Regions from separate parts of the Vallitalea okinawensis genome, predicted to be linked through region 1. Evidence: riboswitches for the same ligand, from Rfam matches in the RefSeq annotation. Region 1 holds a riboswitch; each other region holds the start of a gene.
The links. Region 1 has a riboswitch for lysine ahead of kal (3-aminobutyryl-CoA ammonia lyase). Riboswitches for the same ligand answer to the same signal wherever they lie in the genome.
Positions count from the first base shown of each region.

Region 2: it holds a riboswitch for lysine, as region 1 does, so the genes downstream of both, C1Y58_RS11605 (aspartate-semialdehyde dehydrogenase) here and kal (3-aminobutyryl-CoA ammonia lyase) in region 1, are expected to answer to the same signal.
Region 3: it holds a riboswitch for lysine, as region 1 does, so the genes downstream of both, C1Y58_RS00185 (Na+/H+ antiporter NhaC family protein) here and kal (3-aminobutyryl-CoA ammonia lyase) in region 1, are expected to answer to the same signal.

Region 1 is NZ_PQDH01000003.1:54,613-59,348, reverse strand. It holds gene C1Y58_RS09730 (cupin domain-containing protein) at 1-420, shown strand, start outside; gene C1Y58_RS09725 (CoA transferase subunit A) at 733-1,395, shown strand; gene C1Y58_RS09720 (3-oxoacid CoA-transferase subunit B) at 1,388-2,071, shown strand; lysine riboswitch at 2,141-2,318, shown strand; gene kal (3-aminobutyryl-CoA ammonia lyase) at 2,553-2,936, shown strand; gene kce (3-keto-5-aminohexanoate cleavage enzyme) at 2,949-3,773, shown strand; gene kdd (L-erythro-3,5-diaminohexanoate dehydrogenase) at 3,780-4,736, shown strand, end outside.
Region 2 is NZ_PQDH01000003.1:457,113-461,848, reverse strand. It holds gene C1Y58_RS11620 (sugar ABC transporter substrate-binding protein) at 1-334, shown strand, start outside; gene dapB (4-hydroxy-tetrahydrodipicolinate reductase) at 453-1,217, opposite strand; gene dapA (4-hydroxy-tetrahydrodipicolinate synthase) at 1,236-2,117, opposite strand; gene C1Y58_RS11605 (aspartate-semialdehyde dehydrogenase) at 2,160-3,173, opposite strand; lysine riboswitch at 3,467-3,639, opposite strand; gene C1Y58_RS11600 (transporter associated domain-containing protein) at 3,991-4,641, shown strand.
Region 3 is NZ_KZ672986.1:27,109-31,844, reverse strand. It holds gene C1Y58_RS00190 (metallophosphoesterase family protein) at 1-772, opposite strand, end outside; gene C1Y58_RS00185 (Na+/H+ antiporter NhaC family protein) at 911-2,476, opposite strand; lysine riboswitch at 2,627-2,808, opposite strand; gene panD (aspartate 1-decarboxylase) at 2,970-3,326, opposite strand; gene panC (pantoate--beta-alanine ligase) at 3,326-4,174, opposite strand; gene panB (3-methyl-2-oxobutanoate hydroxymethyltransferase) at 4,175-4,736, opposite strand, start outside.

The DNA.
Region 1 (4,736 bases):
GTCTATAAAGCTGAAGAGATACTTGAAGACTTACCATCTCGATTTGATGGTGCTAGATCATTTTCTACTGCTATTTACTTCTTGCTAACGAAAGAAACTTTTTCAGCTTTCCATATCATCAATCAAGATGAATTGTGGCATCACTACGAAGGAGGAACCCTAAAGATTCATATCATTGACCAAGATGGTAACTATTCTTTTAAATGTCTAGGTAAAAATTTAATGGACGGAGAAGAACCTATGGTAGTTGTACCTAAAGAAACTTACTTTGCTGCTGAAGTCATAGAAGGTGATTTTGTATTATCAGGATGTACAGTAGCACCTGGTTTTGAATTTAGTGATTTTAAAATGCCAGATCGTAGAGAACTAATTGAGCAATTTCCTGATCAAGAGAGAATTATTACGGAATTAACACAATAAGTAATCTCTTCGGAGATGAACCTGTCTTACACCTATCTAACCGAAATATTTCCATATAGACAAATAATCTAATGGGAATATTTCATTTTTTTATTAAAATGCAAGAATTGATAAAGTTACAGTGCTATAATATCAATATGAGCAATACATATTTACTTATGTCTAATATATAACTAAATATTTCTTGTAATTTAGTACTAATCACGAATTACTTCATGAAAAAGTGTTGAAAGATATACTTCTTAAAGGCATTATGCATAACTTACAACAGAATAGTTTATAGGGATGGGTATCCCATTGGGGAGGTATTTCATGAATAAACAAATCGATCAAGGAGCGTTAAAATCTCTATTCAAGGATGACATGACCATTATGGTTGGTGGCTTCATGGCTACTGGAAGTCCAGAAGAGGTTATTGATGCCATAATCGAATCTGGGGTAAAAGGGTTAACATTGATTGGTAACGATACTGCCACAGCAACAACTGGCATGGGACGTTTAGTTGCGTCAGGTCAAGTTAAAAAGGTAATCACATCACATATTGGACTTAATCATATTACCATTCAAAAATTGAATGCTGGAGAAATTGAAGTTGAACTCGTTCCACAAGGTACCATTATCGAGCGCATACGAGCAAAAGGCTGTGGTTTAGGTGGAATTTTAACACCAACCGGAGTAGGAACTGTTGTTGAAGAAGGTAAAGAAAAGCTAGAAGTAGATGGTAGGACATATCTCTTAGAAAAACCTTTATCTGCAGACTTAGCCATAATTCGAGCAGATAAAGTAGATGAATTAGGTAATTGCCGTTTTGTAGGTACTACTAGGAATTTTAATCCTATCATAGCAATGGCAGCAGACACAGTTATCTGCGAAGCTGAAGAAATTCTAACTGTAGGCAAAATACATCCTGATGATGTTATGCTCCCTCATATTTTTATTGATCACATTATTAAAGGGGGTAAAATCTATGGATAAAAAGCAAATGCGTAAAATCATTGCCTATCGTGCTGCAAGAGAAATTAATAATGGTGATATTGTTAATTTAGGTATTGGTTTACCAACATGTGTACCTAACTATATTCCAGAGGGTATTACAACTTATATTCATTCTGAAAATGGGTTGGTTGGAATGGGAGGCGAACCTGAAGATCATCTTAGAGATCCTAAGATGAGAGATGCTGGTAACGGTTATGTTACCGCTGATATGGGTGCTGCAACCTTTGATACTGCCATGTCTTTTGGTATTATCCGTGGTGGTCACCTAGATATCACTATCCTTGGAGCATTGCAGGTAGATGAAGAAGGTAACTTAGCTAACTGGATGATACCTGGTAAGAAAGTAGGTATGGGCGGTGCAATGGATTTAGTTGTTGGTGCTAAGAAAGTTATCATCGCTATGGAACATACTTCTAAGGGTAAAGTTAAGATTGTTAAGTCTTGTACATTACCATTAACAGCTCGTGGACGTGTTAGTATGATTATCACAGAAAAAGCAGTAATTGAGGTAACATCAAATGGGCTTGTTTTAAAAGAGGTTAGTCCTTATTCATCCGTTGAGGATATTAGGGCTACTACAGAAGCTGAATTAATTATTCCTTTAGATTTAAAAACAATGGAACTACCTGAAGGGTTTATAGAAAATAAATCCTGATGAAAATTAAATAAGAAGACGTCATTAATAGAACTATAGGGTATTAAAAAACTCTATAAGATTTCTAATGATATAAATAGAGGTGCAAAAGGAATGGGTAATCATAAGTGCTAAGAAGTTGAGCCTTCAATATTATGATGAATTATCTTTTTGCCGAAAGCTTATATTGGCTCAGTGGTATAGGCTTGGTGATCGGGTACAAAGCTTGATCATTGCCATAATCAATTTATGGAGCGCTATTTATGTATTCATACATAAATGACGCTCCTTTTTAGTTTGCTTTTTTAAGTTAAATAAGGATTCTAAAGTTATAATCACACATGGAATGAAGTATAGCAATTTTTAACTGTTGTAATAATGAAGTATATCTTATGAATTAAGAAAATTACCTTGAATAAGTAAATGTTTTGCCTATATAAGTTGAACTATTCACCTTATAAATCATGGACTATATATTAAAGATCAATGGGAGGTTACTTTAATGGAGAAAAGTCTTATACGTTTACGCATGAGTGAGCATGATGCTCATTATGGCGGCGGTCTTGTAGATGGTGCTAAAATGCTCCAATTCTTTGGAGACGTAGCAACAGAGTTACTTATTCGTCATGATGGTGATGAAGGTTTATTTGCTGGTTATGAGGAGGTTACCTTTCACGCACCTGTATTTGCTGGTGATTACATTGAAGTTGAAGGAGAAATTATAAAAGTAGGTAACAGTTCTAGAAAAATGAAATTTGAAGCAAGAAAAGTAATTGTTCCAAGAAGAGACATCAATGATTCAGCCTGTGATGTATTAGAAGAACCAGTCCTTGTTTGTACTGCAGTTGGTACCTGTGTGGTTCCAAAAGATAAACAACGCCATTAAGGAGGTACTTTTATGAACAGTTTAATTATAACTGCCGCAATCTGTGGAGCAGAGGTGAAAAAAGAGCAAAACCCTGCCATTCCATATACTGTGACAGAGATAGCAGCTGAAGCTGAAAGAGTCTATAATGCTGGTGCAAGTATCATCCATCTTCATGTTCGTGAAGATGACGGTACACCAACCCAAAGTAAAGAGCGCTTTAAAGCTTGTATGGACGCTATATATGAAAAGTGCCCAGACGTCATTATTCAACCTTCTACAGGCGGAGCTGTTGGTATGAGTAATGAAGAACGCTTACAACCTATTACTTTACAACCAGAAATGGCAACCCTTGATTGTGGCACCTTAAATTTTGGTGGTGATGAAATCTTTGTTAATACAGAGAATACCATTCAAACTTTTGCTAAAGAAATGACCAGATTGGGGGTCCGTCCAGAGCTTGAATGTTTTGATAAGAGCATGATAGATACGGTTATTCGCTTAAACAAGAAGGGCTATATATCCGACCCTCTTCATTTTAGTTTAGTTATGGGCGTTCCAGGTGGTATATCAGGAGAGCTAAGAGATTTTACCTACCTTAAAGACAGTTTGCCTTCTGGTGCAACATTTTCAGTAGCTGGCATTGGACGCTATGAGTTTAGTCTAGCAACTGCATCTATCATAACAGGTGGTCACGTTAGAGTAGGGTTTGAAGATAATATTTACTTAGAAAAGGGTGTGTTGGCTAAGTCCAATGGGGAATTAGTTGATAAAGTCGTACGTCTTGCAAAAGAATTAGGAAGATCAATCGCTTCTCCATTAGAAGCACGACAAATACTATCACTGAGGAAGGAGTAGTTATTTATGAAAGGATGTAAGTTCGGAACTCACCGTGTAATTGAACCAAAGGGTTGCTTGCCACAAGCAGCAAAAAAAATTGATAGTAGTATGAAGATCAGCAGTAATGAAATCAAAATTGATGTGAGGACCCTTAATATAGATTCTGCTAGCTTTACTCAAATCAAAGAAGCCTGTCATAAAGATGTTGAGAAGATGACTGAGATGATTACAACTATTGTTTCAGACAGAGGTAAAATGCAAAACCCTGTAACAGGTTCAGGTGGTATGCTTATAGGAACAGTCATAGAGATTGGTGATGATTTTCCTGATCAAAATCTTAAGATTGGAGATAAAATAGCAACTTTAGTGTCTCTATCATTAACACCTTTAAAAATCAATAACATTAAAAAGATACATTTAGAGAATGACCAGGTTGATATAGACGGTCAAGCCATTTTATTTGAAAGCGGCTTATACGCTGTACTACCTGAAGATTTGCCAGAAAAGGTAGCATTAGCAGCATTGGATGTAGCAGGTGCCCCAGCTCAAGTTGATAAGCTGGTTAAGTCTGGTGATCGTGTTTTAATCATCGGTGGTGGCGGTAAGTCAGGTATACTTTGTTGTTATCAGGCTATGAAAAAGTTAGATGGACGTGGTCAACTCATCGTCATCGAATATGATCGCGAAAATGCAAAGCGTATTAAAGAGATGGGATTAGCTCATCATGTCATTATCGCAGATGCAAGAAAAGCAGTAGATGTTTATGAACAAGTAGTTGCATTGACAAATGGAGAAGGCGTTGATGTAACAATTAATAACGTCAACATTATGGACACTGAAATGGCTTCAATATTACCTACCAAAGATGATGGTGTAGTATACTTCTTCTCAATGGCAACTTCCTTTACAAAATCAGCATTAGGTGCAGAAGGCGTTGGCCGTGATGTAACAATGATTGTAGGTAACGGCTATACAAAAGGT
Region 2 (4,736 bases), 400 kb from region 1:
GGATGATAAATTGAAGGAGAGCACAGGTCATAAGCTTAATGGTGTTTTTGCTACCAATGCTCTGATGACTTTAGGTGTTTTAGAAGCGGTTCAGATGAGTGGTCAAACTATTAAAATAATTGGGTTTGACCTACAAATGGAATTATTTGATAGCATTGATAAAGGTGACATTGATAGCATTATTGCTCAAAATCCCTATGGAATGGGGTATGAGGCTGTGAATACAATGATGTTATCATTGAACAATGAAGAAGTACCGACTAGAGTGGACACAGGAACTGAAGTGATCACCAATGCTAATGTAGCAGACTACAAGAAATTCTACGAGAATTAATAAATAAATTCAAAAGGATATAGATTATAAGCACATTAAGGCTTACCAGTTAAGGTAGGTCTTTTTGGCGGTTTGAAAGTTAATAGAGGGGGTGTCTCTATCAACACCCCCACCTTGATTAATTTGTTTCTTGAATGAGATGACTCATATCATAAAGACCTTCTTTTCTACCATGCATAAATTTAGCAGCTCGAACTGCACCAACTGCAAAAACTTCTTTTGATAATGCGTTGTGTTTTAATTCAATAATTTCATCTTGACCTGCAAATAGGATGCTATGTTCACCTACAATAGTTCCGCCACGCATAGCATGAATACCAATCTCATTTTTATGACGCTTTTCTCTTTCACCCGAACGATCAAATTTATATTCATATGAAAAGTCCAAGGTCTCATTAATGGAGTGGGCGATAGCTAGGGCAGTTCCACTAGGAGCATCAACTTTTTGATTATGATGTTTCTCAATAATTTCTATATCAAAATTAGAGCCAGTTAAAACTTTTGCAGCCTGTTTAGCTAGACCGATAAGTAAGTTCACTCCGATTGACATATTAGCAGAAAAGAATACTGGGGCAGTCTGGCTGATTTGATAAACTCGGTCCATCTGCTCTTTTGATAAACCTGTCGTACAAAGTATGAGTGGGACTTTGGTTGCCTCAACATAATCTAATAAAGAATCAACAGCTACTGCGATGGAGAAATCAATAATTACATCTGCATCTACAGTACAGTTCTCCAAAGAATCAAATACTGGGTAAGAAAGTGCAGTATTTGTATTTAAATCAATTCCAGCTACGATTTCTGTTTCAGAGTCATTAGCAGCAACTTGGGATATCACTTGCCCCATTTTACCATTACAACCATGCATAATAATTTTTGTCATAAGTAAATCTCCTCGTGATTAAAATTTTAGTCCATAATCCTGCATAGCGCCCATGAGTTTGTCACGGTTGCTATCATCCATAGATGTTAAAGGTAGACGGCAAGGACCAGCTTCCATACCTAATATATTCATTGCTTCTTTAACTGGTATTGGATTAACTTCACTGAATAATGCTTTGTTTAAAGGCATCATATCCAACTGCATCTTTCTACTACCTGCTAGATCGCCATCCATGAATTTCTGTACAAGGTCATGAAGATCTCTTGGAACAATATTAGCTGCTACAGATATAACACCTTTTCCACCTATAGACATTAAAGGTACCACTTGATCATCATTACCAGAGTAAAGATCAAGTTTGTCACCACATAATGCCATCATTTCAGTAATAGTAGAAATATTACCACTGGCTTCCTTAACAGCTATGATATTTTCAATTTCAGCAAGTTGAGCTGCAGTAGTAGGTTCAATAGCAATGCCTGTACGACTAGGTACATTATATAAGACAATAGGAATCTTTACATTATTTGCGATATAGGCATAATGCTCATACAGACCTTTTTGTGTGGTTTTATTATAATAAGGTGTTACGATTAAAGCGGCATCTGCTCCTACTTCCTCCGCTTTCCTTGTTAAATGCAAAGCATGTTCTGTGTAGTTAGAACCAGTACCTGCTATAACTGGAACACGTTTATTAACTTTCTCTACAGTAAATCGAATACACTCTAATTGCTCTTCGTCTGTCATTGTAGATGCTTCACCAGTAGTACCACAAATAACAATGCAATCCGTATGATTGCTGATATGAAATTCAATTAATTTCTCTAACACTTCATAATTAACCCCTGTTTCTGTAAAAGGTGTTACAATTGCTACACCTGATCCTGTAAATAATGACATTCCATTAACCTCCTAATATTATTAAAAGTCAAAAATAAGCTTTTATTTCATTTCTTCTATTAGTTTTTCAGCGATTTGAATCGTATTTGTAGCGGCTCCTTTTCTAATATTATCAGCAACCACCCATAAGTTGACACCATTTTTAACACTTTCATCACGTCTGATACGACCTACAAAAGTCTCATCACGTCCAGATGCGGTTTCAACTAATGGGTAGATAGCCTTCCCAACTTCATCTTCAACAACAACACCTGGAGCATTAATCAAAGCTTCTTTTAATTCTTTTAGATCAAATGGTTTCTCAAATTCTAAATTGATGGCTTCACTATGACCATTAAAGACAGGAACTCGAACACATGTCGCTGTAATTGGTAGGTCTGTTTCATGAAGAATTTTGCGAGTCTCATGGACCATTTTCATCTCTTCTTTAGTATAACCGTTATCCATAAATACATCAATATGAGGTAAACAGTTAAAAGCTATTGGATGCTGGAACTTTTCAGGTACAAATTCTTCATTGTTTACATGTGCTTTCATACCTTCTTCTAAGTCTCTCCAACCAGCTACACCTGCACCAGAAACGGCTTGGTATGTAGAATAAACGACTCTTTTAATCTTAAATAAGTCATGTAGTGGCTTAAGAACCACCATAGCTTGAATAGTAGAGCAGTTTGGATTGGCGATGATACCATTGTGTCTGAAAATATCTTCAGGATTAACTTCTGGTACTACAAGAGGGATGTCTTCAACCATACGCCATGCAGACGAGTTATCGACTACAACGCATCCTTTTGAAGCTGCGATAGGAGCAAATTTCTTGCTAGTACTACCACCTGCTGAAAATAATGCGATATCAATTCCTCGGTCAAAGGATGTTTCAGTTAATTCCTCTACAGTATATTCATGGTCTTTAAACGTTATAGTATTTCCTGCGGACCTGGAAGATGCAAATAGATATAAATTTTTTATCGGTAAATTTCTTTCTTCTAAAATCTTAAGAAATGTTCTACCTACCATGCCTGTTGCTCCAACAATAGCTAGATTGATTTGTTTCATATGATCCCAACTTTCTACGTTATGTGTTTTTCTCTAATATTCATTCTAGTTGATATAAGTTGAATGACTTATATTCAATGTACATTTTATGAATATGCCAGGGGTATAGATGAAATTTCTTAAGTGTATTCCGCTGATTCTATTATAACAGAAAACATTAAGAGTGATAACCACTTTACATGTGAAGCAGGAAAGCATGATACCTTGATAGCAGAACTCAAACTTCCCTAGTACACAAAAAAACCAGCTACAGAGCTGGCCCATAAATATAGAAATACTATTCAAGTTCATCTATATTGGGTAGCACTCCATCATAAGTGATGACAGTCATACGACTATTAATCATATGCCCAGAGTTGGATGTACAGACATCTTTCCCTTCGGCATTTCACCCTTTCACTCATCCTCAACTATGTCTGTACATATCAGATAGGTTACTCATGAAAAATGCGCCTCTACCATATTTTTATGAAATTAGTTGAGCATATGATACCATTATCTAGAGGTGATGTCAATAATATTTTAAATAATCAAAATGGTTGAGGGTTATTCTATTGACTAAAACTTACATAGAATTAGTTATTGATTATTTCTTAAAATCCATGTAATATATAAGGGAAAAAGTTAATTTAGTAAAAGTGATGAGTTAATTTATTAAAATATCATAAAATATGTAAAATGTGCTGAAAATTGAATGTCAATTAGTTATGATGAGCCATTTCTTCATTGAGAATAATGTGTGGTAGCGTTATAAGCGGGTTGAAGATCATCATACTAAATGAGTATAAATATATAAATTATGTAGAGGAGTTATGATGTGATAAAATCAAGGATGAGTAAACTTAGCAAACAATTTTTAAGAGATAAAGTATCCAAAGTAGCAAGTTATATGGAAATCTTCTTATCTGTACTTATTTTGCTTGGTATTTTATTTGCTTCTTTTACCGTAGTACAACAGCTTAAAGATTTAACGTTCCAATTTACAAATGGGGGGACCATAGAGTTTCAAAGTTTCTTGACTCATGCTATTGAAATAATTATTGGTATTGAGTTTGTAAAAATGCTTGTCAAGCATACACCTGGTAGTGCTATTGATGTATTATTATTTGCCATAGCTCGTAAGCTGATTATATCAGAGTCAAATATGCTAGACTTTTTAATTGGCGTCGTTGCTATCGCAATTTTGTTTGGGGTAAAGAAGTACTTAACCAGCCTAGACAATAATAATACTGAAGATGAGATTATACTCAATGGAGGGACAACCATTGATGATGCCAATCAATTAGCACACCTTCACTTGAGAAATGATATGGGAAATACTTTAGCTGGTATACTAGCCAATATGGCAAAAGCTGATAATATTACTATTCAACCTGGGTACGAGTTACAAATTGATAATTATCTTCTTGAAGTATATTCAATGGATAGTAATTTGATTAAGCAAGTACGCATTAAAAGAGTCATCTAAACTTCCTATAATTAGGAAGTTTTTTGTCTATTAAGGTATGAAGTAAAAGAATATGTTAACAATAAAGTATGTAAATAAGCGTGATGGGGGTGCTA
Region 3 (4,736 bases), on a different contig from region 1:
ATACCATTATTGCATCATCTAGTATATCAATTACACGGCTATGGCGATTACCGTCACGTGTATGATGACTATGTACTCCGGTTGTAAAGAAGTGTGTACCATTCCTTTTACTATAAGCATCCTGATGATCGTGACCTAGATGGTAATGAGCCGAGAACCACATAGTAATTTCAGGATAATTTTTAACTAACTCCATTAATTTAAATGGATTAAAATTTTGGTTAAGATAAGCATTGGTTGAACGAATATGAACTTCAGGTATATCCCTTAGTCCAGTAGTGGCGATAGGTGCATGAGAAAAAAATAGACATGGTATACCGGGTCGTTCCATTAGTTTTTCCTCGATCCAACTCAACTGTTCTTCTGAAATATAACATTCTTGGACACATAAGCATTCTATATCTTCTGGCATTTTATCATTGCAAACAAAGAATAATCTATAGGAAGGAAACTCTAAAACATCGTAAGTGGAACTAAGATTGAATGTCTCCATAAAAGCCTTAGCAAATGTTCCTTTTTCAATCATATAATTTCCCATTTCAAAATGGAGATCATGGTTACCTATAATGGGTCTAATGGGAGATTTTAAATGAGATAAATGTTGGAAAGCTTCTTTCAATCCCTCTACTAACCCTATGTTTTTGTTTGTTCCAAAGTCGCCTAAAGGTATGACTAAATCAGGTTTCACCGAGTTGATATCTTCAATCATTTGAGCTGTTGTGTTTTGATCATGTTTGTCCATATGAAAGTCACCTAGAACTACAATTCTCATGTCTTCACTCCTCGTATTATTTATTCTTCTCGATTATACTATAGTTCGAGTCATATTCACATAGTCAAAATGAATTAAATGATGATATAAAATAACCCAGCCTATCTATAAGAGATCTAGGCTGGGTAATTCAATCTATTATGCTCGAATCTTATTTGTAGATTTACTTTCATCAGTGGCTTTTACACCAAATAACATTACAATAGCGATCAGTGCGCAAACGCCTAAGAATAAAGATACAAAAGGATTTAAGCCAAAACCAGCTGGTACGAATCCTACAATAATGGCTACACCTGCAACAACTAAAGCATAAGGCGTCTGTGTCTTGACATGTGCTATATGATCACATGCACTAGCCATAGATGACATGATTGTTGTATCCGATACTGGTGAACAATGATCACCAAATACAGCTCCTGTTAAAACAGCTCCGATAACAGGTACTAGGAATTCTGGTCCACCAATTTGAACAGCTAAAGGTATGGCTAATGGCATAACGATAGAATTAGCTCCCCATGATGACCCTGTTGAAAATGCAACGATACATGGGATAATAAACATCATAATTGGTAATAAAAATCCTGGTAAGTTAATTTGTTGAGAAAGATCCACTATAAACTCAGCGGTTCCTAACTCTCCATTAACACCACCTAATGACCATGCTAATACTAGAATAAGTGCTGCAATGGTCATGGATTTTACACCCGAAATCCATGAATCCATGATCTCTTTGATTGAAAGTAGTCTCTGTACTAATGTCATAATAGCAGCTATGATCAATCCTCCAAAAGAAGCCCAAAGTAATACAACACTAGCATCAGCATCACCAAAAGCTTGTTTCACTGTTGCACCGTCCAGACCACCACCATTGATAAAAAGACCTATTAAGGTAATTGCAATGACAGAAATAATAGGAATAATGGCATTGTACCACTTACCGTTTTCAATATCCGAATCCATTGAAGAGACTTCATCAGACACTAATGGTGTGGCACCGTCTGCTAAGAGTTTTCCCATTTTAGAAGCTCTTCTTTCAGCTTTAGCCATTGGACCGAAGTCACGTCTAGATACGATAATGATGACTACAAAGATTAATGCTAGAATACTATAAAAACGATATGGGAGTGTATCTAAGAAAACATCATAAGCACTCAAATTAAGAGACATTTCTTGAATCCCATCATTAATTAATCCTAGCTCGAAGCCAACCCAAGTTGAGATTAATGCTATACTGGATACAGGTGCCGCAGTTGAGTCAACAATATAGGCTAATTTCTCACGTGGAACCCCCATCTTATCAGTAATACTTCTCATGGTATTACCAACAATTAATGAGTTAGCATAATCATCAAAGAAGATCAATAGACCCATTGCCCAAGTTGCTAATAAAGTTGACCGACTATTTTTAGCTTTTGAAACAATAAGATTAGCAATTCCCTTTGTCCCACCATTCTTGCTGAGGACTCCAATAAGTCCACCGATGGATAAACAGAAAATCAATATAGAAATATTCCAAGAGTCCGTAAGTGACCCAACAATATGTGTGTTTAAGGTTTCAGTAAATCCAAGTAATGGATTACCCCCAACTAAAATTGTAGCTCCAATGAAAACAGCTACGAATAATGATAATAATACTTCACCAGTTACAAGTGCAAGCACAATAGCAATTACTGGCGGTAACAATGATAACCATCCAAAATCCATGATTATTTCCTCCCTCTTATATTCGAGTTATATATTTAATTGAGTCTATCTTTTAGGTAATGAACAGACGGGAGGCATTAAAAAAACACCTAACAAGAGTTATTAGGTGTATATGATCTATACTAGACATACCTATCCCTTCTTAGCCCTATATGAGATAGCTCTCCATCAGGTAATGGGCATCTAACCTGATGACAGTCCTACACCTGTTTGATGTAGACCCAGCTCTAGATGTTGGTTTCTAAAGCTTCGGCGATGGCTCCTTTCACTATACCTCACAGGCTTCCGGCCTCAATACAGTTACTGATAGATATCGCACCTCTACCTCATCTTTTGGGATGAGGTATCTTTTGTTTAATTTACCTCTAATAATTTAACATAGCATTTCTCCAATGTCAACAACTTTTATACTGTAAATTTCATCCTTATAATCTAACTTAGTTCACTAAGGCTTCATTAGATATGATTATGTGTATCATAATAGTTTGCAAATCTAAAAATGCTTAACTATCTTATTATGTTCATCTAATAAAGCAACTTTTGGAACTAACTCTTTTGCTTCTTCACGATCCATCAACGCATAAGCAATAATAATAACTACATCTTCTCTTTGAGCTAGTCTTGCAGCAGCCCCGTTTAAGCAGATAGTTCCACTATTTCTCTCTCCTTTAATCACATAGGTTTCAAAACGAGCTCCATTATTATTGTTAACAATCTGCACTTTTTGCCCAGGTAAAATACCTGTAGCTTCAATCAATGCTTCGTCAATAGTGATACTTCCCTCATAGTTAAGGTTAGCATCTGTTACTCGTGCTTTGTGTAATTTACCTGTCATCATTTCAATTAACATTAATTTACCTCCAATCGAAGATTATCTATAAGTCGTGTCTTACCCATTTTTACTGCTAAAGCTATAAGAATTTTACCTTCTAATACATCTATGTCTTCTAGTGTTTTCTCACTTACTATACTAACATAATCAATTGTAGCGGCTGGTTGTGTTTGAATCATCTGCTCCATCAAGTCTCTGATCTCGGTGGCAGAACGCTGCCCTTGTTCAATCCGTGATTTAGCTTCCTGTAAAGCTTTATACAGAATAGTAGCTTGTTTTCTTTCTTCCTTGCTTAAATAAGCATTTCTAGAGCTCATTGCCAAACCATCTTTTTCTCGAACAATCGGACAAACTACTACTTTTAAAGGCATGTTAAGATCTTCAACCATTCGCTTAATAACAATAGCTTGTTGAGCATCTTTTTGCCCAAAATAAGCTCGATTAGGTTGAACGATATTAAATAATTTTGTGACAATGGTTGTTACCCCTTCAAAATGTGTTGGTCTAGAAGCACCACATAAATGATTTGTAAGTCCATTAACATTGACAAAAGTGGCATGATGAGTTTTATACATCATCTCATTATCTGGTATAAATATTATATCTGCTCCAGCTTCTTCGGCTAATTTCTTATCATTTTCTAAGTCCCTTGGATATTGATCTAAATCCTCATTAGGTCCAAATTGAGTTGGGTTAATATAAATACTCAATACTGTTATATCATTTTCCTTAGCTGATGATTCAATTAGGGATAAATGACCTTTATGCAAATAGCCCATGGTTGGTACAAATCCAATAGCCTTACCATCATAACGATATTGATCTAAAAGATTTCTTAATTTCTTAATCTCTTGACAAACTTGCATTTATTCCCCTCCTCCATATATTTTCCCAATAACCTCATCACTGAGGTGGAAGCTATGTTCTTCTGCTGGAAACTTTTTATCCTTTACTTCATTGACATATGCTTTTGTTGCAGTTTGCATCTCAGTTCTCATATCGGCATACTGTTTGACGAATTTAGGGATCATACGAGAGTATAACCCTAAGACATCATGACTGACTAACACTTGACCATTACAACTCACACCAGCACCAATACCGATGGTTGGAATACTAATTTCATCTGATATCATCTTAGCCAGTTCCATAGGTACACATTCAAGAACAATTGCAAAAGCTCCAGCTTTCTCAAGTTCTTTTGCATCTTCTAAGAGTCTTTTAGCCTCTCCCTCTGTTTTTCCTTGAATATAATACCCACCTAATTGATTGATGGACTGTGGGGTAAGCCCTATATGTCCCATAACAGGTATTCCTGCATTAACGATAGCCTTCACTTGGTCTAATACTTCTTTACCACCTTCAAGCTTAACAGCATTAGCTTTTCCTTCCTGTATGAGTCGCCCAGCATTTCTAACAGCCTCATAC